Regions from separate parts of the Arthrobacter sp. Soc17.1.1.1 genome, predicted to be linked through region 1. Evidence: predicted binding sites of a transcription regulator. Region 1 holds the regulator's gene; each other region holds the start of a gene.
The links. The regulator LexA, encoded in region 1, represses DNA repair genes until DNA is damaged. The targets are predictions, from matches to a motif close to TCGAACANNTGTTCGA.
Positions count from the first base shown of each region.

Region 1 (7,737 bases):
CGTCCTCGTAGGAGGGTGTCCAGCCGATCTGCCGGGCGAGGGCCCACACGGCAGGGCGCCGGAGGACGACGGTCACCTCGCCTCCCGGGTCGAGGACCATCAGTTCGGCGTCCTCCGCCGCGGCGGCCAGGGCGGCCCGCGCGGCGTAGGCCGCCACGGGCCTCGCCTCCGCGTGCCACCGCGTCAGCGCCGCGGTCGAGGAGAAGACCGGCAGGGCCTTCCGCCCGTCCGGCGCGGTCAGCGTGACGAGCGCCATCTCGGCTTCCTTGTCGGCCGCCAGGCCTGCGACGCCCTCCGCCTCCTGGCCGAGCCGGGCGACGATGGGGATGAATACGCGTGCGGTGGTGAGGGCCGCGAAGACCGCCCGTTCGCGCGGCCCGGGCTGGTCCACCGCGCCCTCGGAGGCTCCCAGGAGCCCCGCCACGGCGGCGGTGAGTGCGTGGTCGGCGGAGCCGTCGTCGTCGTCGAAGGCGTGCAGCGGGTTGTCGGGACCGGACAGGTCCCGGCCGGCCCACGCCCGGCCCGCGGAGTCCGCGGTGTTGCCCGCGAGTGCGGCCGCGATGTGGGCGGGGAGCTCCCTCCGGCTCACGCGGCCGGCAGCCCTGCCACGTCCAGTGCCTGCGGCAGGGTGAAGGCACCGGCGTAGAGGGCCTTGCCGACGATGGCGCCCTCGAGCCCGTGCGGCACGAGGTCGCGGAGGGCCGCGATGTCGTCCAGGCTCGAGATCCCGCCGGATGCCACGACCGGACGCGTGGTCCTGGCCAGGACCTGCTCGAGCAGGGCGAGGTTCGGGCCCTTCAGCGTCCCGTCCTTGGTCACGTCCGTCACGACGTAGCGTGCGCAGCCGGCGTCCTCGAGGCGCTGCAGGACCTCCCAGAGGTCACCGCCGTCCTCCGTCCAGCCGCGTGCCGCGAGCGTGGTGCCGCGCACGTCGAGTCCGACGGCCACGGCGTCGCCGTACCGGGCGATGGCGAGTTCGGTCCACTCGGGGTTCTCGAGGGCGGCCGTCCCGAGGTTCACGCGCGTGGCGCCGAGCTCGAGCGCGGCGTCGAGGGAGGCGTCGTCCCGGATGCCGCCGGAGAGCTCCACCTTGATGTCGAGGTGCTTCACCACGCGCTCGAGCAGGGGCTGGTTGGAGCCCCGGCCGAAGGCGGCGTCCAGGTCGACGAGGTGGACCCACTCCGCGCCGGCCTCCTGCCAGGCGAGGGCGGCGTCGAGCGGGTCGCCGTAGCCGGTCTCGCTGCCGGCCTCACCCTGGACCAGGCGGACGGCCTGCCCGTCGGCGACGTCGACGGCGGGGAGGAGTTCGAGCGTGGGCTGTTCGGCGAAGGGGCTCATGATCTGCTTTCGTGCGGGCTGCGGAGGTCCGCGGGACGGGTCGGGTGGGGGGTCCGGCTAGTCGCCGGGGAGGGTGAAGAGGTAGGCGGCGACGAGCGAGAGGCCCGCCAGCGCGAGGAAGGCGATCCACACCCAGCGCGGGAAGTCCTGGCTGCGCAGGGAGTAGGCGCCGCCGATGAGGAGCCCGGCGGCTCCCATGAGCACCAGGCTCAGCATCGGTTCACCGCAGGCCCTCGATCCAGTTCCGCAGCAGCTGCGCTCCGGCGTCGCCCGACTTCTCGGGGTGGAACTGCGTGGCGCTGAGCGGGCCGTTCTCGACCGCGGCGATGAAGGGCCCGCCGTGGTGGGACCAGGTGACCTGCGGAGGCTTCATGGCGGGCTGGGTGACGTCGAAGGACCAGTCCTGGACGCCGTAGGAGTGCACGAAGTAGAAGCGCTCGTCCCCGATGCCGTCGAACAGGACGGTGTCCGCGGGGGCCTGGACGGTGTTCCAGCCCATGTGCGGGACGACGTCGGCCTTCAGCCGCTCGACCGTACCGGGCCATTCGCCCATGCCCGGCGTGCGCACGCCGTGTTCCACGCCCTCGTCGAAGAGCACCTGGAGCCCGACGCAGATCCCGAGGACCGGGCGGCCGCCGGCGACGCGGCGGCCGATCATGCGCAGCGCGTCGACGTCCTTGAGTCCCTTCATGACGGCGGCGAACGCGCCGACGCCCGGAACGAGCAGGCCGTCGGCGGTGAGGACGTCGTCGGGCTTGGCGCTGAGGACGACCTCGGCTCCCACGTGTTCGAGGGCGCGGACCACGGAGCGGACGTTGCCGGAGCCGTAGTCGAGCACAGTGACGGTACGGGGGCTCACAGCGCTCCCTTCGTGGAGGGGATGCCCTCGACCCGGGGATCGGGTTCCACGGCGGCGCGGAGAGCCCGGGCGAGGGCCTTGAACTGGGCCTCGACGATGTGGTGCGGGTCGCGGCCGCCGAGGACGGTGACGTGCAGGCAGATCTGCGCGTGCAGCGCGATGGCCTCCAGCACGTGCCGGGTGAGCGATCCCGTGAAGTGGCCGCCGATGAGGTGGTACTCCTGACCCGCCGGTTCCCCGCCGTGCACGAGGTACGGGCGTCCCGAGATGTCGACCACGGCGTTCGCGAGGGCTTCGTCCAGCGGGACGGTCGCCTCACCGAAGCGGCGGATGCCGGCCTTCGTGCCGAGGGCGATGCGCAGGGCCTCGCCGATGGCGATCGCGGTGTCCTCGACGGTGTGGTGGACGTCGATGTGCGTGTCCCCGGAGGACGTGATGGCGAGGTCGATCAGCGAGTGCTTCGACAGCGCGGTGAGCATGTGGTCGTAGAAGGGCACCGTGGTGTCGATCGAGGACACCCCGGTGCCGTCGAGGTCGAGCTCGACGACGACGCTGGACTCGCTCGTGACGCGTTCGATCCGGGCCGTGCGGCCGCGGGCGGCATCAACTGTCATGGCATTCCTTCTGTGCGCTGCCGGGCATCCGGCACTGATCGGGGTTCGGCGGTGGGTGGGGGCGATGCACGGTGCAGGACCACCCCCAAGTCTAGGAGACTCGCGTGCGCGACCTGCGCCCGCGGGCCAGAGAGGGCCGGAGCGGACTACAGCAGCTTCGTCAACGCCGAGAGGAACACGGTGGTCTCGTGTTCTGTTCCCGCCGTGACCCGCAGGGACCCCGGGATGCCGACGTCGCGGATGAGGACTCCGGCCTCCAGCAGTCCCTCCCAGACGCGGTGCGGATCCTCGAGACCGGAGAAGAACACGAAGTTCGCATCCGACGGTGCCGGAGACAGTCCGAGCCGCTCCAGCTCCCTCACGATGCGGTCCCGCTGCACCTTGATCGCCTCGACGTTGGACAGCAGCGTGTCGGCGTGCGTGAGCGCGGCGTTCGCCGCAGCCTGCGTGATGGCGGACAGGTGGTACGGCAGGCGCACCAGCCGCAGGGCATCGGTGACCTCGGGCGCGGCCGCGAGGTAGCCGATCCGGGCTCCGGCCAGGGCGAAGGCCTTGCTCATGGTGCGGGACACGAGCAGCCGCGGGCGCCCGGGCAGGAGCGTGAGCGCGCTCAGCGTGCCCTGCTGGGCGAACTCCCCGTACGCCTCGTCGACGATGATGATGGCGCGGGCGGCCTCGCCGGCGTCGTAGGCGGCCTCGATGACGTCGAGTCCCAGGGCGGTGCCGGTGGGGTTGTTCGGCGAGCACAGGAAGACGATGTTGGCGCCGGACCCGCGGACCGCCCGGGCGGTGGCCTCGGGGGTCATGGCGTAGGCGGCCCCGCGCTCCGCCGTGACGTAGCGGGTGCCCGTGCCGCTGGCCAGCAGCGGGTACATGGAATAGGTGGGAGGGAAACCGATCGCGGTCCGCCCCGGTCCGCCGAAGGCCTGGAGGACCTGCTGCAGGACCTCATTGGAGCCGTTGGCCGCCCAGAGCTGGTCGGGGGTGAGACCGTGGCCGAGGTAGTCGGCGAGGTTCTTCCGCAGTTCGGTGAATTCACGGTCCGGGTACCGGTTCAGCCCCTGCGTGGCCCGGGCGACGGCCGCCACGATGGCTGCATGCACGTCGTCGGGGACGCCGTGGGTGTTCTCGTTGACGTTCAGGAGGATCGGGACGTCCAGCTGGGGTGCACCGTAGGGGTGCAGCCCCACGAGGTCGTCACGCAGCGGGAGGTTTGCGAGGGCGTCGACGGATGAGGGCACCTCACGAGTTTAAGCGATGCGGGCTGCAGCGGCGAACGGAGCAGGCCGGCGACGATCACCGCCGCAGTGTGCTGCATGCCTAGCCGTCCGCGGGGATCGCGACGGTCTGCCCGGCCTGCACGACGGAGCCGCGCAGGTCGTTGAGTTCGACCATCTCCGCGACGACGTCACGGGGATCGCGCTCCGGTGCGTACCGGACGGCGAGGTCCCAGAGGGACTCCCCCGCAGCGACACTCACCTCGACCGTCGACGACGGCGCGGGCAGCGACTCGCCGGCCTGCGCCTGCGAGGTGAGGAAGGCGCCGAGCAGGATGAGGGCCGCCACTCCCAGCGCGATCGGCAGGCCGACCAGGACGAACCGGCCGCGCCGCGTCAGGGTCAGGGGGCGCTCCGCACTCCGCTGCGTGGAGGTACGGGGCTGTACTGAGCCGTCGGGCTGCGTGGAGGGACGGGGCTGGAGGAAGGCGTAGGGAGAGTTCGAGGTGGAGGAGGTGGTGGACGTCGTCGTCCTGCGGGACGGTCGGGGGACACGCGGACGGATCGACGCGGGGAACTCCGATGCCGTGGGGCGGACGAGACGCAGGCGTCCCCCGCCGCGGGTGGGGGTCGGCGCCCATAGCGCCGTGCTGCCGTGCAGTGCGGGTGCTTCAGCCATTGCCTAGCCTCTTTCCCTTCGAATAGCCGATCAGGGCTGGACTCCTGTTTCGAACGCGTGTTCTAATTTATCTGAGCCTATTTCTAGCACTGAGGGACGACCGTTGTCGAGACTCGCTCGAACATATGTTTGAAAAGCCCCACCGTCTGCCCTAGCGTGAACAGGGCAGGGCATCGACGTCACCGGCTGCTACGGAGCGGCAGGAACGGCGTCGACATACCTCAGGCAATCACCCGCCACTGACAGAACCGTTTCCCGCGCAGGCGGGGGGCGGCAGGCGGGCACAACGGGATCTCCAGTCCAGGGCGAAAGGCGCAACAGTGGCGGAACCAACACGGACGGACCGGCCGGATTCGAACACGGTGCCGGCGGACGCCGTGCCCATCTCGGCCGGTCGCGGCCGTCCCCGCGGCCGTTCGGTGTCCAAGGGGCTGACGGCGCGCCAGCTGACGATCCTCGAGACCATCCAGCGTTCGATCGCGGACAAGGGGTACCCGCCGTCGATGCGCGAGATCGGCGACACGGTGGGCCTCGCGAGCCTCTCGAGCGTGACGCACCAGCTGTCGCAGCTGGAGCGGCTCGGCTATCTCCGGCGCGACCCCAAGCGCCCCCGGGCCATGGAGGTCCTGCTCCCGCTCACGCTGCCGCCGGAAGCGCCGGCCGGCGCGGACGGATCGGCGGAGCGGAAGACCTCCGCCGAGCACCGCGTCGCGGTGGACACGGCGCTGGTGCCGCTCGTGGGCCGCATCGCAGCGGGCGGGCCCATCCTCGCGGACCAGGTGGTGGAGGACGTCATGCCCCTCCCCCGGCAGCTCGTGGGCCACGGCGAGCTCTTCATGCTGCGGGTCTCCGGGGACTCGATGGTCGACGCCGCGATCTGCGACGGCGACTGGGTAGTGGTCCGCAAGCAGCAGAGCGCCCAGAACGGCGACATCGTCGCGGCGCTGCTCGACGACGAAGCCACCGTGAAGACGTTCCGCCAGCGCGACGGCCACACCTGGCTCCTGCCCCAGAACACGCGCTACGAGCCCATCCTCGGCGACCACGCCAGCATCATGGGCAAGGTCGTCTCGGTGATGCGCGCGCTCTAGCAGCCCGCTTCCACCGGTGCGCGGAGGGCGCCGCAGTCCCCGACTGCGGCGCCCTCCGCGTACCGCGGGGCAGGCGTGTCAGCGGGCGGAGAGCCGTTCGAGGATCCCGGTGACAGTGGCCCTGTCGGTCGTCGCCCAGAACGGCGGCAGCGCTGCGCGGAGGAAGCCGCCGTAGCGGGCCGTGGCGAGGCGGCTGTCGAGCACGGCGACGACGCCCCGGTCCCCCGCCGAACGGATGAGCCGCCCCGCCCCCTGCGCGAGCCGCACCGCTGCGTGGGTGGCCGAGACGCTCATGAAGCCGTTGCCGCCGTTCCGTGCGACCGCCCGCGTGCGCGCGGTCATCAGGGGGTCGTCGGGCCGCGGGAACGGGATGCGGTCGATCACCACGAGGCGGCAGGAGGCGCCGGGCACGTCGACACCCTGCCACAGGGACATCGTGCCGAACAGGCAGGTGTCCGGTTCGGCCGCGAACCTGTCCACGAGGCCGCTGAGCGAGGACTCGCCCTGGCAGAGGATCTCGAAGTCGACCTGCGGCCGCAGCGCCTCGGCCGCCTCCTCGGCGGCGCGCCGTGAGGAGAACAGCCCGAGCGCACCCCCGCGGGAGGCCTTCAGGAGCGCCAGCAGCTCCTCGAGCTGCGCAGCGGAGGTTCCCCGTTCCGGTTTCGGCAGGTCCTTCGCCACGTACAGCACGCCCTGCCGCGGGTAGTCGAACGGGCTGCCGACGTCGACGCCGGTCCACGCCGGCGCACCCGGTCCGCTGAGTCCCAGCGACCCGGCGACGGGGCCGAACTCGGAGCCGATGGCGAGCGTCGCGGAGGTGAGGATCACGGTGTGGTCCTCGAACAGTCCCTCCCGCAGGCGTGCCGCGACGGACAGCGGCGCGACGTTGAGCGTGGCCGGCGCGGTCTCGTCCGGCTGGGCATAGCCGGAGCCGGGCGTGAACGTGCTGGGGCGGGACGCCCACACCACCTCGCCGGCGGTAGAGGCCGCGAGGATCCGCTCCGCGAGGTCGAAGACCAGGGTGGCGCGCGAGCGGGCCACCTGCCGGCCGCCGTCGGCGTCGGCCTCGGACTTGCCGTCGGTCTTCGTGTCGGACAGCGCGGCCCGTGCCGCGTCGCGGACCTGCTCCAGCGACTGCTCGAGGTCCTCCGGCAGGCCGCCGGGCAGGAGCCCGGAGGGGACGAGTTCCGACGCCGCCTCGAAGGCGGACGCCGCGGTGTCGAGTCCGCTGGTGCCGATCGAGGCGTGGCGGCGCAGCGCCGTGGCGGCCGCGCCGACCATCGAGGCGGACAGCTGCCCGGACACCGCCCCGGTGACGCGGTCGTGCAGCTCGTGGGCTTCGTCGATCACGACGACGTCGTACTCGGGCAGCACGGCGAGGCCTTCGAACGCACTGATGGCGAGCATGGCGTGGTTGGTGATGATGATGTCGGCGTCCGCGGCCGCTGCGCGCGCCTTCTCGCTGAAGCACTCCTGCGCCATGGGACAGCGGGCGGCACCGACGCACTCCATGCTGGACACGGACACCTGGCGCCACGCGCGGTCGCTCACGCCGGGCACGAGGTCGTCGCGGTCACCGGTGGAGGTCTTGTCCGCCCACTCACGGAGCCTCACCACCTCACGGCCGAGGGCGGAGGAGGGACCGCCGCCGCCCGGCGCGGGGGCGGGGTGCGGGGTGGCGTCCTCCCCGAGACTGAAGAGGGCATCCGGGGCGTCCTCCTCGGGGAAGCCACCGCCGGTCTTGTGGAGGCAGACGTAGTTCGAGCGGCCCTTGAGCAGCGCGACGTCGACGGGACGCGCGAGGGCGGGCCGCACCGCGTCGAGCAGGCGCGGCAGGTCCCGGCCCACGATCTGCGCCTGCAGGGCGAGCGTCGCCGTGGACACGACCGACGGGCGGTCGCTGTCCATGGCGTGCGCGATGAGCGGGACGAGATAGGCG
Region 1 is NZ_JBAJII010000001.1:1,331,057-1,338,793, reverse strand. It holds gene V6S67_RS06080 (SseB family protein) at 1-589, opposite strand, end outside; gene priA (bifunctional 1-(5-phosphoribosyl)-5-((5-phosphoribosylamino)methylideneamino)imidazole-4-carboxamide isomerase/phosphoribosylanthranilate isomerase PriA) at 586-1,338, opposite strand; gene V6S67_RS06070 (hypothetical protein) at 1,396-1,554, opposite strand; gene hisH (imidazole glycerol phosphate synthase subunit HisH) at 1,559-2,197, opposite strand; gene hisB (imidazoleglycerol-phosphate dehydratase HisB) at 2,194-2,811, opposite strand; gene V6S67_RS06055 (histidinol-phosphate transaminase) at 2,958-4,052, opposite strand; gene V6S67_RS06050 (LysM peptidoglycan-binding domain-containing protein) at 4,132-4,707, opposite strand; gene lexA (transcriptional repressor LexA) at 5,085-5,798, shown strand; gene V6S67_RS06040 (ATP-dependent DNA helicase) at 5,877-7,737, opposite strand, start outside.

Region 2 (7,737 bases), 1.1 Mb from region 1:
CGCCGCCGTGGTGGATCTCGTCGAGGATCACGAGGGTACGGGCGGCCTCCGTCTTCGCGCGGTGCAGCATGGGCTTGCTGGCCACCTGCGCGTACGTCACGGCGACGCCGATGAAGGCTCCGCCGTGGCGGCCGTCCGCGTTCTTGAAGTTGGGGTCGATCGCGAGGCCGACCTTCGCGGCGGCGTCGGCCCACTGCCGCTTGAGGTGGTCCGTGGGGGCGACGATCGTCACCCGGTTGACCACGCCGCGGTCGACGAGCTCGGTCGCCACGCGGAGGGCGAAGGTCGTCTTGCCTGCTCCGGGGGTGGCTACCGCGAGGAAATCGCTCGGGGACTCCTGGAAATACTTCTCCAGCGCTTCGCTCTGCCACTGGCGCAGCTTGGGGGCGGTCCCCCAGGCTGCGCGCTCCGGATATGCGGGGGGCAGGGCTGCGCCGGCACCGAACAGGGTGTCACTACTCACGCCGGGACAGTACCTTCCATTGACTTGCTGGGGAGACCGGGGCCGTCATCGGATGACCTGGCCCCTCTCAGACCCGAAACTATACCCGCTGCCGTGAACACCCACAGAGCCAGCCAGATCGCAACAAACGTCGGTACGTGGCCGGGATCCGCGGGGTCGTGCAGGAGGGCGAACAGGGCTCCCGCACCGGCCGTCCCGGCCACGCCGCCGAGCTGGTCGGAGATCTGCAGGGCAGCCGAATTGCGTCCCTGCTCGGTGGGCGCGGAGAGTTTCAGCACCAGCACCGATGTACTCGAGAGCGTCATCCCCATGGCGAATCCGGACACTCCCCACACCACGGCGAGCACCCACAGCGGGGCTTCCGTCGCGGTCGCGAGGGCGAATCCGCCGAGAGAGAGGGAGAGGATCGACGACCCGGCGACCAGCAGCCACTTCCGGTTGAAGGTGACGCGCGCCTGCACGAAGGACCCCGCGCTCCAGCCGAGCGCCCCGGCGCTCAGCGTGAGGCCCGCGGTGCCCGGGTCGATGTCCCTGGAGCTCACGAGCATCAGGGGGATGAAGGCCTCGGTGCCGAAGAAGGCCACATTCACGATGCCGCGGGTGGCGATGATGCTCGGCAGCCCGCGGGCGAGGACCAGGGCGCCCTTGGGCAGCAGCGGAGGCAGGACGAGGAGGGCGACGACGACGCCCACGACGGCGAGGGACACGAGGACCGCCACCGTCGCGGCGTCGGGGTCCTGCGTGTCGGCGAGCCGGACCACGGCCCACTGCGCGGCGAAGACACCGCCGGCCAGGGCGACCCCGCGGAGGACGCGTCCCTTCGCCGGGCCGGCCTCGGCGGCTGCCATGGGACCGAGTCCCCGCGTCTTCGGCCACACGATGAGGACGGCTGCGATCACCACGGGCACGACTCCGAGGAACACCCAGCGCCAGCCGACGTGCTGCGTCACGAAGCCGGCGACCACGGGTCCGATCAACGCCGGCAGCACCCACGCGGCGGCGAGCCAGCCGAACACGACCGGCTGGGCCGCGAGCGGGAAGGACCGCCCGATCACCACGTACACCGCCACGATCATGGAACCGCCGCCCAGGCCGGAGACGGCGCGGCCGACCGTGACGAGCCAGAAATCCGGGGCCGCCCCCGCCAGGAGGAGTCCGAGGATCATGAGGGCCAGCCCGACGGCGAGGGCCGGGCGGGGTCCCTTGCGGTCGCACCAGGAACCGGCGACGACGGTCCCGAGCAGCGATGCCGTCAGGTACATGGAGAACGCCAGACCATAGCTCGACTCGCCGGAGAGTTCCTTCGCCACCGAGGGCATGGCGGTGATGACGGCCATCGCCTCGAAGGCCGCGCAGGTGATGATGGCGAGGATGCCGATCGTGAGTGGGCGCAGCTCGGGCGACATCGCGCCGGCTGTCGCGGTCCCTGCCCTGTCGGAGGTCTTGCTCATGTCACCTGTGTTCTGCTGGGTATCGGGCGTGGTTCTGGTGCGTCTCGCGCGCGTTTCTGCTGTGTCTCGCGCGTGGTACTGGTGCGTCTCGCGCGTGATTCTGGTGCGTCTCGCGCAGTCCTGCTCTGTATCGCGTGATTCTGGTGCGTCTCGCGTGTGGTTCTGGTGCGTCTCGCGCGTGGCGGCGCACGGTGTTCCGGACTGCTTGATCAGCCGGTGTTCATGGGATCCGGCACGGGCGTGGCAGAAGCCGGCATGCGACAACACGCGTACACCCGTGTCGGCAGTCGTCGAACCCGAGCGATGTGCACGGAGTGGACGGGCGCGTGTTCCTCCGCTTCGCACGTGCTGTCGATCCGGCGTCGGCCCGGCTCGGCGTACGCCGGGCTGAAGGCATCCCCGTATCCCGGTATCCCGGTGAAGCCGGCGCCCGTCGGTCGGACATATGCCTACAGGGCCTGCCGTCGGTCGGATCTACCGTCGGATCTACCGTCGGCCGAACGTGCCGTCAGCGGGCCTGCCGTCAGTCCTTGGGCTTGTCGTTGCCCGGGCGGAGACCGTTGTAGATCTCCTTGCACTCGGGGCAGACGGGGAACTTCTCGGGGTCCCGGCCGGGAGTCCACACCTTGCCGCAGAGTGCGATCACGGGTTCGCCGGTGAAGGCCGACTCCATGATCTTCTCCTTGCGGACGTAGTGGGCGAAGCGCTCGGCGTCACCGGGCTCCACCTCCTGGCGGAGTTCCTCACGCTCGATGGTCGCCGTGGAGCCCCCGGTGCCGGCATCGAGGGGATCGTTTGCGAAGGGATCTGCGGGCATAGTCATGGCTCCAGTCTATCGCCCGGGCGTCTGCGTCACAGGGGGTGGGCGAATGATCTCGCTGCTGAGTTCACCGGATCAAGAGGGCCACCGTTTACCGACCAATTGTTCATCTCTTTGTCCCTCGATTCGCTGCTCGGCAGGTTATCCACATAGTCGAACGACGTTATGGAGAGCCCTGATCCTGTCAGTGGCAGGCGGGAGAATAATGGGTATGAGGACGAACGCGGAATACCGGGAAGAATGCGAGCGGATCGACGCTCGTATCCTGTCCCTCGCCGCGCAGAAAGCCCGTATCGACGCCGAGATGGCGGTGGCCACCGAGGAGCTGCGGAAACTCCTCGAGGACGAATTCTTCGACTACCAGAATGGCCGAACCCCCGGCGTCCGGCCCGGCTCACTCTCCGGCAACGAGGCGGGCGTGCGGCGGCGGACGAATCTCGCCGACACGGCCGCCGCCGCCGAGGTCGCGTGCCTGCTGCGGATCCCCCAACGCACCGCCCATCGCCTCGTCCAGCACGCCGCGGTCCTGGTCAAACACCAGCCCAGAACCCTCGCGGCACTGCACGCCGGGACCATCTCCTGGACCCACGCAACGACCCTGGTCCACGAATGCTCCGACCTGCCCCCGCAGGCCGCTGCCCAGCTCGAAGAACACCTCCTACCCATCGCCGCGGACACCACCGCCGCCCGGACCGCGGTCAAAGCCCGTACCCTGCGCGCCCGCCTGCACCCCGAGCCCCTCCACGCCCGCGCCACCACCGCCGCCGCGCGACGCCGGGTGGACCTCGAACCCGATCACGACGCCATGGCCTGGCTGCACATCTACCTGCCAGCCACCGACGCCACCGCCATCGACACCCGGCTGACCACCACCGCCCGCGCCCTGCAGAGCCCTACCGAGACCCGCACCCTGCCCCACCTACGCACCGACATCCTCACCGATCTCCTCCTGACCCCCGCCTGCCCCGCGCGCCTCTGTCCGGGTGCGGAGAACCCGACAGCCGCACCTCGTAGTGCCGGCACCAGCCACAGCACACCCGTCAGCGCTGGTGTCGGGCCGTACGCCGCAGAGCCCTCCGGTGCTCGCCGGAGCAAGGATGCATGCGGCGGTTGCCGCTGCGGGTTCGGGCTTCTGTCCGGTACGCAGCCGGGTGCCGGCGGTGTCGGCGGTGCCGGCGGTGCCGGCGGTGCCGGCGGTGCCGGCGGTGTCGGCGGTGTCGGCGGTGCCGGTGGGATGGTGGAGCCGAGGATCCGGGCTCACGTCAACGTCACCGTGCCCGTATTGACCCTCCTCGGTCTTGACGACACCCCCGCCGACCTCGAAGGCTATGGGCCCATCCCAGCCGACACCGCCCGCCGCCTCGCCGCCCACGCCCCCTCTTTCACCCGACTCCTCACGCACCCTGAAACGGGGGCCGTGCTCAGTGTCGGCCGCACCACCTACACGGTCCCGGCCGACCTCAAACAATGGCTGCGCGTGCGCGACCAGACCTGCCGCCACCCCGGCTGCACCACCCCTGCCTCCCGCTGCGACCTCGACCACACTGTGCCCTGGTCCCACCACGGGCCCACCGACCACGACAACCTCGCCCACCTCTGCCGCACCCACCACATGCTCAAAACCCAGGGCATCTGGCACTACACACAACACGCCCCCGGCGATCCCGTCGGCACCCTCACTGCGATCTCCCCCACCGGCCGCACCTACACCACCACTCCCGACCCACCACCCTTCTGACCGCTCGCCCTCCGGAGCGCGGAAGGGAGGGGCTTGGTCGCACGGCAGGGCTCGTAGAGGGGTGGCACTCGGCTGATCATCGACGGGCTGCACTCGGCCAGCGGCTGCGATCAATGCATGAGGGCAGTCAGCGCGTGGGTGGCTGGCAGCCGATGCCGGTCGGGTTCTCCAGGCAGTCCTGACTCACTTGGTGGGACTGCGTTCGCCAGATACTCATGAGATGCGGCGCGGAGACGACCGCAGCTTCTCCGGCGACCGGCTGGAACGGTCCGCCGTCCACTGAATAGTCCCCGGCGAAGAACGTGGTCACGGTGACCTGGAAGTCCCCGGTCTGAGCGTACTGATGGCTCGTCGTCGTGGGAGTGTTGAAAGCGTTCTCGATGACAGGGCCGCCGGGCGTGGTGGTCGTCATGCTGGAGCCGTCACCGTAGGCCCATCGGTAGGACACCGGCCGGGCTTTGAGCACGATCGAGGCGTCCTGGAAGTCGAACGTGAATTCCTGCTCCTGAGCCTGCGCATAGATATTCGAGTGGGCGTTCCGTAGCCCGAAGTTCGAGGGCTGTGACAGGATCGTCGCGGCCAGCACCGGCTGCTTCTGGAACTCTTCAAGGCTGATGACGATGGGCGCTTGCTCCGGCACTGCCGCGCCCTCCACCGGTGGTTGGGGCGGCTCGCCTGGGTACATACACGAGGTCCGGCCTGTCGGCGTCCGCGTTGCCGGCTGCGTGTTGTTGTTCACCTCGATCCAGTTCACCAAGATGCCACCCTCCTGGGCAGCGCACTGGGCGTTCATCCTCGGGCAGGTCGCTGGGTCGAGTGCCTCACCGACTCCGGCTGTGCAGGCACGGACGTAGGTGTACTCGATGCCATCGTTCACGGGCAACATTGCCGGCACCTCTTTTGCCCCACTGCCTCGTTGAGCGTCGGGTCTGCCTCCTAGTGCATTCTTGCCGAAGGAACTGGTATCTCGAACCTTTGCAGTCGCTGTGTCGCCGTCGAATCGGATGTCGTTGCCATCACCCAACGCCGTCGCTAAAGGAGTGCAGAATAAGAAAATGGGAATGATTAGAATGATGCGGACCAATAGGGACTTCATTACCCTGTCCCCTCAGGCGCACCGAAATCAAGCATCACCCAACGGCCTTCTAAGTGAGCTGAGAAGATAGCATTGAAATTGGGATCCCCTTCTGGCGCATCGGCTTCGACCTCGCCAGAGGACGAGTAGGTTTTTGAGGCCCCTTGAACAACTTCTACATAAGAACCAATTGATCCCTCTGTGTTCGTCAGGAAATCGGTGGTGAACGTTGTGACGTCCGAATTGGCTCCAGAAACCCATCCGCCATTCGCGTAGACGCCTTTGACCGCGCTGACTGCATTGGAACATGTCTCACATCGAGGGTCCGTTACTGCCTCGAACGGCGCCCAGTCGTTGGTCTCGTAGCCGTAGGAGAACAGCTCGAACCAGTACTTAGTGAACGCTTCGAGCCCCTTGGCCGAGTTCTCGTCCGCCAGTGCAGGCTTCACCGGCACCGGGATGTTCGCCGCCGGACCGGCCGACGACGCAGGCGACGGCTCGGGGCCGGCGGAAGCCGACACGGATGGAGCGGCAGAACCCGAAGGCGCCGTCGAGGAGGACGACGAAGGGTCGGAACTCGGCTGGACGGACGGATCCGGATCGCCCTGGCATCCGCTCAGGAGCAGCACCGCGACCGCCGCACCGGCCAGGAGGGGCGGTACCCCTCGACGGCGGCGGCCATGAGCATCTGCACGCACCAGGAACATGCAACTCCCCCATCACAAGCGTCCGGGGACCGGAATGGCCCTCAGCATAGCCCGATGAGCCCCGCGCGCTACAGGTTATGCACAGGCGAATTCGGCCATACGACCCGAAATCCGGCAGGAGCCCCCGGCGCCCACCCTCGGCCTGGCTTCCGGACGGTCACGGAGCGCAGCGCAGGTATGCGCCGATGAACGATCTCCAATGGCCCACCAGGGCCGGCTCGAACCCGACCTCCAGGGGTCAGCGGTTGGCGGAGACCGCCAGGAGAAGCTCGGGAGCCCTGCGGTCGTACCACCGGCCACCCGTCCTGATACCGACCACGAACAGCACACTGCCGAGCACCAGCCCGACCACGACGGTCAGCCAGCCGAACAGGGCGTCACCGGTCACGAAGTAGAGGATCGTGAGGACGATCTCGGGCAGCGCCAGCAACAGCATCACGAACCATCCGATGAACTGGACGGCGAACATGGTGAAGTTCGTCCCCGGCGGCGTCTTGAAGGCGCTCTCGCCGGGCAGCGGGACGTTGTAGGTGTAGCGCGCCGATACGACGCTCGACAGGCCCGCGCCGGTCAGCAGCAGGCCGAGCGACAGACCCAGCATCACGGGCAGATCCTCGGTCCGGCCCGTGACGAGCAACGGCACCACCGTGAAGACGAGGGTGACCGGTAGGGAGAAGACCATCAGGGCGACGGCCCGGCCGAGACGGTCGTCGTAGCCTCTGACACCGGTGGAGACGTGCAGGCTGAAGGCGGTGTTGTCGTAGGAGATGTCGGCCGAGATGGACCACGCGAGTAGAAATGCGGTGAGTGGACCGAGGAAGGCGAACGCCGTGCCCGATCCTCCACCCGAGAAGTAGAGCAGCACCGCGAGGAACGGGATCACCACGAGGGACGCGGAATACCGCGGGTCGCGGAGCCAGTAGGTCAGCGCCCTCGCCGCGATGGCGCCCGTGGGGGTCGCCGGGAACCGGGAGAACCAGCCGAGGTTCCCGCCCGCCCTCTTCGTGACGGCGTTGTAGGGAGGCGTGACCAGGGCGTGCGTGAGGCTGCGGCTCCAGAGCACGAGGAACAGCACCAGCGTGGCCGTCCCGATCAGGAACTTCAGGATCGCCGGACCGAAGTATCCCGCCGCGACGTCCGCCGGTGCCGCCCACAGCGCACCGAGCGGAGTCCAGGCGAGGACGTCGGCGAGGGTCACTGCGAAGCCCGGCGAGCTCTGGAACCCTGCCGTGACTCCCCCGATGATCGGGCCGAGGAAGATCAGGGGGATGAAGGCGACGATGCCGTTGACGTCCTTGAAGCGTCGCGAGCCCGTCATCGAGGACACCGCCGTCGTCACGAGCCGCGAGGCCACGACGCACAGCAGGACGGCGACCAGACCGCAGACGAGGGCCGTCAGGGCGGCCGCCGGGTAGCGGATCCACGTGATCACCTGCGTCAGCGTGGCGATCAGGGTGACCACCCCCGGGATGCCCACGAGACC
Region 2 is NZ_JBAJII010000001.1:2,459,228-2,466,964, forward strand. It holds gene V6S67_RS11430 (DEAD/DEAH box helicase) at 1-463, opposite strand, end outside; gene V6S67_RS11435 (MFS transporter) at 460-1,914, opposite strand; gene V6S67_RS11440 (DUF3039 domain-containing protein) at 2,438-2,737, opposite strand; gene V6S67_RS11445 (HNH endonuclease signature motif containing protein) at 2,946-4,472, shown strand; gene V6S67_RS11450 (PKD domain-containing protein) at 4,600-5,568, opposite strand; gene V6S67_RS11455 (DUF6318 family protein) at 5,568-6,068, opposite strand; gene V6S67_RS11460 (transporter) at 6,493-7,737, opposite strand, start outside.
Region 2: a site for LexA is predicted at 2,829-2,844, ahead of V6S67_RS11445 (HNH endonuclease signature motif containing protein). Genes of this name have one in related genera too.

Region 3 (7,737 bases), 590 kb from region 1:
GCCGATCCACCGCAGGTTGCGCCCCGGGCGGTGGACCTCGATGTTCCCCTCGGGCAGCACGTAGTCACCGGCGTTGTCGACCACGACGATGCGCAGGGCCGGGTCGAGGTCGCTCCCGTCGCGGCACAGGTCACGCACCACCGCATCGGTCAGCTCCGGCGAACCGAAGGCGGGGATGACCACCAGTGCCGACGCGGCGGTCGTCGAGGGGGTCACTGCTCGGCGCGGGCGGCGCGGCCCCCGCGGTCGCCGTTCAAGGTGATGATCAACATCGGTTCCCGTCGGGTCAGGTGGACGTGCGCCACGGCAGTGAAGACTACGGAGTAGTTCTGCGAGGCCGGGCGAAAGGATTGCTCTTTCTTGTGTGATGTGTCCCACGCGGCCTACAGTAGGTACATCGTGTCCGTACTAGTTGTACGTACTCCTCCGAAACAGACCTCCCGTACAGAGAGAAGATTCGCCATGGCAGCCGAATCGCTTCCGAAGTCCCGCATCCCCCTGTTCGACGGCATGAACCGCATCCCCGGCGGACTCATGCTCATCCCCCTGATCCTCGGCTCGATCGTCGGGACCTTCGCCCCCGGCTTCCTGGAACTCGGCAGCTTCACCACCGCCCTGTTCGCCGACTCGGCCCTGCCGCTGATCGCCGTCCTGATCTTCGCGACCGGCATGCAGATCACCGCCAAGGCGTCGGGTCCCGTGCTCGCGACCACCGGCGTCGTCCTGCTCTTCAAGACGGTCATCCCCGCCGCCCTCGTCGCGGGCCTCGGCCTGGTCGTCGGCATCGAGGGCTTCCTGGGCATCTCGATCCTCGCCCTGCTGGCGTCCTTCGACAACAGCAACGGCGGCCTCTGGCTCGCCTTCACCGGCCGCTACGGCGACTACCGCGACCGCGGCGCCTACATGGCCTCGGCCATCAACGACGGCCCCTTCTTCACCCTGCTCTTCCTCGGCATGTCGGGCCTCGGCAACATCCCGTTCCTGACCCTGCTCGCCGCCGTCATCCCCCTGATCCTCGGCTTCATCGTCGGCAACCTCGACGCGAAGTGGACCGAGGTCATGCGGCCCGTCCCGAACATCGTCATCCCGTTCTTCGCCTTCGCCCTCGGCACCGGCATCGACCTCCGCAATGTCATCGCCGGCGGCATCAGCGGCATCTTCGTCGGCATCGCCGCCACCCTCATCACCGGCACCCTCGTGTACATCGGCTACCGCTTCGTCCTGCGCCGCGGCGCCAAGTCCGGCATCGGTATCGCATCGGCGACGACGGCCGGCAACTCGATCGCGACCCCGGCGATCGTCGCCGCCGCGGACCCGAGCTTCTCCCCGTTCGTCGAGGTGGCGACGGCCCAGGTCGCCTCGGCCGTCTTGGTCACCGCGATCTTCGCCCCGCTCCTGGCCACCTGGGTGCTCAAGCGCCAGGGCGGCCTGGACACGGACGACGCCGCGCAGGTCCTCCCCACCTCCGCCTCCGAGCTCCCACCCGCGGGCGACCCGTCCGCACCCACGGACCGGCCCCGTCGGACCGAGGAGAACAGCTGACCGTGGCATCCACAGCACCCATCGTCGGCATCGCGGCCGACGACGTCACCGGCGCCACCGACTCCGTGGTCCAGTTCTCCCGCACCGGCTGGTCCTCCCGGCTGCTGCTGGGGGAACTGCTCCCCGACTCGGTGGTACCGGGCAGCGCCCTGGCGGTCAACACTGACGCTCGCGCTCTGGACTCCGCCACCGCCCGACAGGCCACGGCGAGCGCCATCAGGAACCTCGTCACCGCCGGGGCCGACCATCTGTACCTGAAGATCGACTCCACGATGCGCGGCAGCGTCCCGGCGCAGGTGGCCGGAGCGCTCGACGCATGGCAGGAGCAGCATCCCGGCTGTTTCGCCGTCGTATGCCCGGCCTACCCGGCCATGGGGCGGACCATCGAGGACGGCCTGCTGCGCGTCCATGGCGGACCGGTCGAGGACTCCCCCGCGGGCCGCGACCCGGTCACGCCGGTCCCGACGAGCGAGTTCTCGCAGCTCCTGCCCGGCACGACGACGATCAGCCTCAGCGGCTCCGCCGAGCGGGATGCGCAGGCCCTTCGGGACGCGGCGGGTAGCGGCGTCGTGGTCGTCAACGCCGCATCCGATGACGACCTGCGCGCCCTCGCGGCCGCGCTCGTCGTCGTGGGCCCGACGGCGATCCCCGCCGGGTCGGCCGGTCTGGCCGCAGCGATGGCAGCCGCATGGGCCGACGCCGGAGCAGTACACGCCGCAGCAGAACCTGCACCCGCCGCTCAGGGGCAGCGGATCGTCGTCGTCGTCAGTTCGCTGCACGACGTCGCCCGCGCCCAGACCGACCACCTGCAGTCCCAGCTGGACTCCGCCGACCTCCGTATCCTGCAGCCGGACGAGTCCCTGCTCGATCAGCCGAACCGGCTCGCGCAGTGGGCTTCCGCAGAGCTCGAGGTCCCGGAATCCCTGCCGCGGGTCGTCGTCATCACCTCCCCCGAGGCGGTCGGCGGCGCTGGAACCCTCAGCGGGACCGCCATCGCGGCCAGTCTCGCGTCGGTGGTGCAGCAGACCCTGGCCCGCACGTCCGTCGGCGCCCTCGTGCTTGTCGGCGGCGACGGCGCCCGCGCCGTCCTCGACGCCACCCGCGCCCAGGCGCTGCGCATCACCGGCGCCATCCAGGAGGGCATTCCGGTCGGCGTCGTCGAAGGCGGCACCGCTGCTGGAAAGATTGTCGTCACGAAGGCCGGCGGCTTCGGGCCGGTCACCGCCCTGCTCGACACCGTCACCGAACTCACCCGGACACTGACCACCACCCTCGCCCACTCAACGGAGGCATCCTCATGAGCATCCCCACTCTCGCCGTCACCCTCGGCGACGTCGCCGGCATCGGACCGGAGATCACCGCGAAGTCCCTCCTCGGGCACGACGACGTCCGGCAGGAATGCAGGCCCGTCGTCATCGGCGACGAGGCCGCCATGCGCCAGGGCGTCACCAACGTGGGCGGCGACCCGGACAAGGTCCGCGTGCTGTCCTCGATCGAGGACGCGACCAATGAGCCCGGCATCATCGAGCTGCTGCAGACCGGCCCGTCGCTGGCGGACGTGAAGCTCGGCGAGCTCAGCCCCGCCGCGGGCGACGGCTCCTACCGCTTCGTCGTGGAGGCCTGCCGCCTGGCCCGGGAGGGCAAGGTGCAGGGCATCGTCACGGCGCCGCTCAACAAGGCCGCGATGCACGCCGGTGGGCACAAGTGGCCCGGCCACACGGAACTCCTCGCCCACGAGTTCGGCGTGGAGAACTTCAGCCTCGTGCTCTCCGCGGGCGACCTCTACTTCTTCCACCTCACCACCCACGTCTCCCTGCGGCGGGCCATCGAGGACGTCACGCCGGAACGCACCGGCAACGTCATCGAGCTCGTCAGCGCGTTCACCAAGGCGCTCGGCAACCCGGATGAGCCGATCGGCCTCGCCGGACTGAACCCGCACGCCGGCGAGAACCGCCTGTTCGGCGACGAGGACGCCGACATCCTCGCCCCCGCCGTCGCCGCCGCCCGCGAGAAAGGCATCAACGTCCACGGGCCCATCCCCGCGGACGCGCTCATCCCCGCCGCGGTCAAGGGCAAGTGGAACATGGTCATCGCCTGCTACCACGACCAGGGCCACGCACCCTTCAAGGCGGTCTACGGCGACGACGGCGTGAACATCACCGTCGGCCTGCCCGTCGTCCGCGTCTCCGTGGACCACGGGACGGCGTTCGACATCGCAGGCCAGGGCATCGCCCGCGAGGCGAGCCTCGTGCTGTCGATGCGGCGAGCCGCTGCGCTCGCGCCGGGGTGGGACCACGTCTGGCGGACCGCGCAGAAGAAGTAGCTGCTCCCACGCGCCTAGGATCGGAACCATGACAAGCGACGAAGACCTCGACCCACCCGTCCCCAGCTACCTCGAGGGTGTCGAGCTCAAGCGGGTCCACGACGGCAAGATCCTCGAGGAGCACGACGACGCGTCGTCGCCGAATGACGACGCCTCGTCGTCCTCCGACGGCGCCGACACGTAGTTCCCCGACCAGCATCGTGAACCGGAGCAGCTCATGACGGAGCCAGACGATCCACGGGAGCGCCCACTGGATGCCGGGAGCAGCGAGCCGCTGCACCTACAGCTACGCGGGCATCTGCGCGCGCAGATCCTGAACCATTCGCTGCCGCCGGGCACGTCGCTGCCCAGTGAGGCACAGCTGCAGGTGCGGTACGGGGTGTCCCGGTCCGTGGTGCGTCAGGCCCTCGGTGCGCTGACCGATGAAGGGCTGATCGAGCGGGGCCGCGGACGCGGCAGTACCGTTGCTCCTCGCCGCGAGCACCACCGGCTGGTGCACCGCACGTCCGGGCTCTCGGCGCAGCTGGGCAGCACCGGGGCGAGCGTCGGTACGGAGGTGCTGTCGCTGACCGTGCAGGACGCCGATGCATCGACGGCGGTCCTCGGAACGCCACAGGTCCTCGCCCTCGAGCGGCTGCGTACGGCTGACGGCGTACCCATCGCCGTCATCCATACGTGGCTGCCGGCACCTGTCTTTTCCGCATTGGACGCCGAATCACTGCGGGACGCGTCGCTGCATGCGGTACTGGGCGAGCAGTTCGGGGTGCAGATCGCCTCCGGCAAGCGGCAGATCCGCGCGGTGCCGGGTGACGGTGACCTGCTGCGGCTGCTGCACCTGGAGGCGTCGTCGCCCGTGCTGCTGCTGGAGGGTACGAGCTTCGACCAGGACGGTCGGCCCGTAGAAGTCTTCTCGACCTGGCACCACCCGGATCACGTGGTGTTCGACATCGACATCCAGCGGGAGCCCGTCGCGCAGGTTTCGGCGGGCAGCCCGGCGTCGTCTGCTGCTGTTGACACCCCTGAGGTAGTGGCCGACCGGGCCCGCCGGCTGGGTGCAGAGCTCCTGCGCTTCGCGGACGGTCTCTCGACCACGGAGCGCTGATCGTCGGCTTCATCCTGGGCTGTACGAGTCAGATGTGCCTGATGGCGCCACGGCTCGCCAATTTCTCCGGTACACCGACTCGCTGGCGCGACCGGCGATGACAGCTGACGGCTGTGGAGGAAGAGTGCTCGACTTCTCCTCCACAAAGAGTCCGAGCCCACTGTAATAGTACGAGTGTTCGATAAAATGAGTCATGGACACCGCCCCGCTCAAGCAGCCCGAGGGAACTGCTACTTCCCTGGAGTCGATGCGGTCGGAACTGCTCGCTTTCGCGCAGGAACTGACCGAGCGTCACCTTCTCCTTGGCAAGCATGACGTCGTGCGAGCACTCGTGGACATCGAAGAGCTCTCGAAGGTCATCGATCATCTCCAGATCGTTGCCGCTGGAGCCGCCCAGGAACACGGCGTCACCGGCACCGGGGAGCAGGAGGCCCCTGGATCCCTCCTTCTGCGGGCGCAGCAAAGCCTGTCGACAGTGCAGGACGACGTCGCCGGGGGCGGCGGCGGCGGGAGCACTTCAGCTGGCGCCGAACAGCGGAACGATGATGGGTTCCGCCCCGAATTCAGGTCCTGTGCCGACTTCCTGCGGGCCAGGCTCGGCATCAGCCGCACCGAGGCGAACCGCCGATTGAGGCTCGCGGCAAGCCTCCTGCCCGGCGTCACTGCAATCGGCTCTGCCACTCCCGCGTCGATGAGTACCCTCGGTGCTGCAGCAAGCGCGGGTGAGGTCAGCGGATGCGCTGTTTCGATCGTCCATGAGGCGGTGCAACGGGTGCGGTCCTTCGCAACGCCGGTGCAACTCGATTCGATGGAGCAGCACCTCACGCGGCAAGCAGTCGAATCGGACGAAGACCTCCTGAGGATTCTCGCGCGACGCTGGGAGGGCGTGCTCAACCAGGACGGGCTGGAACCCACCGAGAAGGTCCTCAAGGCACGGCAGGGTGTCTTCCTCAAGGGCAGACGCAACGGTCTGCATTTTCTGGAGATCGGCGCCACCGACGAGCAGTTCGAGCATCTGGTCACCGTCATGAACACCGCGACGAATCCGAGGAGGGATGTGGCCACCCTTCAGAACACCGGGGACCCGATCATCGGTGGAGACCGAGCCGACGTGATGGCCGCCGAGAACGAAGAGGGTGACGCTGGTGTCACGGGCGGGCGCCAGAGCGAAGCGGGCGACGATGGCGTGGCCGACATCCGCGCGGGCGATACAGATCGGCCGACACGCCCGCAGAGCCTCCTCGACGGGCTGGTCGCCGCCTGCAGGATCGCTTTGTCGACCGACAGGCTTCCCGCAGCAGGCGGACACCGGCCCCAGATCATGGTGACCATCAGCTATTCCGACCTCGTGGGCGAGATGGAACGTGCCGGCCACGCTGTGTTCGGGCAGCAGATGAGCGCACGGAGCATCCGCATGCTGGCCTGTGATGCAGACATCATTCCGATGGTCCTCGGCGGACAGGGTCAGATCCTCGACATCGGGCGGGCACAACGCCTCTTCCCCGCGCATCTGCGGCGGGCACTCGTTGCGAGAGACAAGGGCTGCGCGTTCCCGGACTGCTCCATTCCGGCCACCTGGTGCGAGGCCCACCACATAACGCCCTGGGCCAGAGGTGGAACAACGAGTATCAGCCAGGGCGTCCTCCTGTGCTCGCGGCATCATCATGTGATCCACGAGGGGAAGTGGAACGTCGAGTCGAAGTACGGCATCCCCTGGTTCACGCCACCGGGATACCTCGACCCGAATCGGAGTGCCCGAAGAAATACCTACTGGCAGGTGGAGGATGCCGTCCACGAGCAGCTTCGTGACGCCGAAGGTGGACGATCTGCTGCAGGCGCCCCGCTGCTGTACTCGACGACGGTCGCTGCAGCAGCCCCAGCCACCCCATCGGCCGTCGTCGGCTAGAACACGATGACGCTCCGGGCGCGCTCGCCGCGACGCATCGCGTCGAACGCCTCGTTGACCTCATCGAGGCCGATACGGTGCGAGATCAGCCGGTCCACGGGCAGCTTCCCCGCGAGATACAGCGCGGCCGGGCGCGGGACCGAGCGGCCCCGCTGGGAGGGGGTGCGCAGTCGGGACATGGCACAGGGCGGGACGCCAGTCCCGCCCTGTGCCATGTCTGGCCCTACTGCTGGAGGGCTCTGCCGTCCGCATCGAGGTAGTCGCGCCACGAACGCTTGGGGGTCCAGCCCAGCATCCGCTGCGCCTTCGCGCTCGAGATGCCGGAGGCGTCCGGCCGGCTCAGCTCCCGGAGTTCGATCTGGTCGCCGTAGTACTGCTCGAGGACCTCGGCGAAGTCGTAGCCCCCCACGTTGTCGGGCGACGCGATGTAGAACACCTCGTGACCCGGCAGGTCAGATCCCGTGGCGAGCACGATGGCGTCGGCCAGGTCGTAGGCGTCGATGTAGCTCCACAGATTGGGGCTCAACACGGAACTGTCGCGGATCTGCGGGCCGAGGTTCAGTTCGTAGTTGCCTTCGAACTGCACCCAGCACGGGCGGATCGAGATGCACTGGATGTCCGACCGTCGGACGGCCGCATCCATGAGCTGCTCACCGAAATGCTTCGACAGTGCGTACGGATCCTGGGGACGGATGGGGTGCTCCTCGTCCACGGGAGCGTAGTCGGGGAGGAAATCCCGCTCGGGGAAGAAGAAGCCCGGCACGGTCTCGCTCGAGATGTACACGAATCGCTTGATCCCGAAGCTGATGGCCGCTTCGAGGACGTTGAACGTCGCCATCAGGTTGGTCTGGAAGACCACGTGGG
Region 3 is NZ_JBAJII010000001.1:740,261-747,997, reverse strand. It holds gene V6S67_RS03520 (glycosyltransferase) at 1-216, opposite strand, end outside; gene V6S67_RS03515 (2-keto-3-deoxygluconate permease) at 463-1,542, shown strand; gene V6S67_RS03510 (four-carbon acid sugar kinase family protein) at 1,545-2,843, shown strand; gene pdxA (4-hydroxythreonine-4-phosphate dehydrogenase PdxA) at 2,840-3,865, shown strand; gene V6S67_RS03500 (hypothetical protein) at 3,894-4,049, shown strand; gene V6S67_RS03495 (GntR family transcriptional regulator) at 4,083-4,967, shown strand; gene V6S67_RS03490 (HNH endonuclease signature motif containing protein) at 5,161-6,873, shown strand; gene V6S67_RS03485 (hypothetical protein) at 6,870-7,052, opposite strand; gene V6S67_RS03480 (NAD-dependent epimerase/dehydratase family protein) at 7,097-7,737, opposite strand, start outside.
Region 3: a site for LexA is predicted at 5,134-5,149, ahead of V6S67_RS03490 (HNH endonuclease signature motif containing protein). Genes of this name have one in related genera too.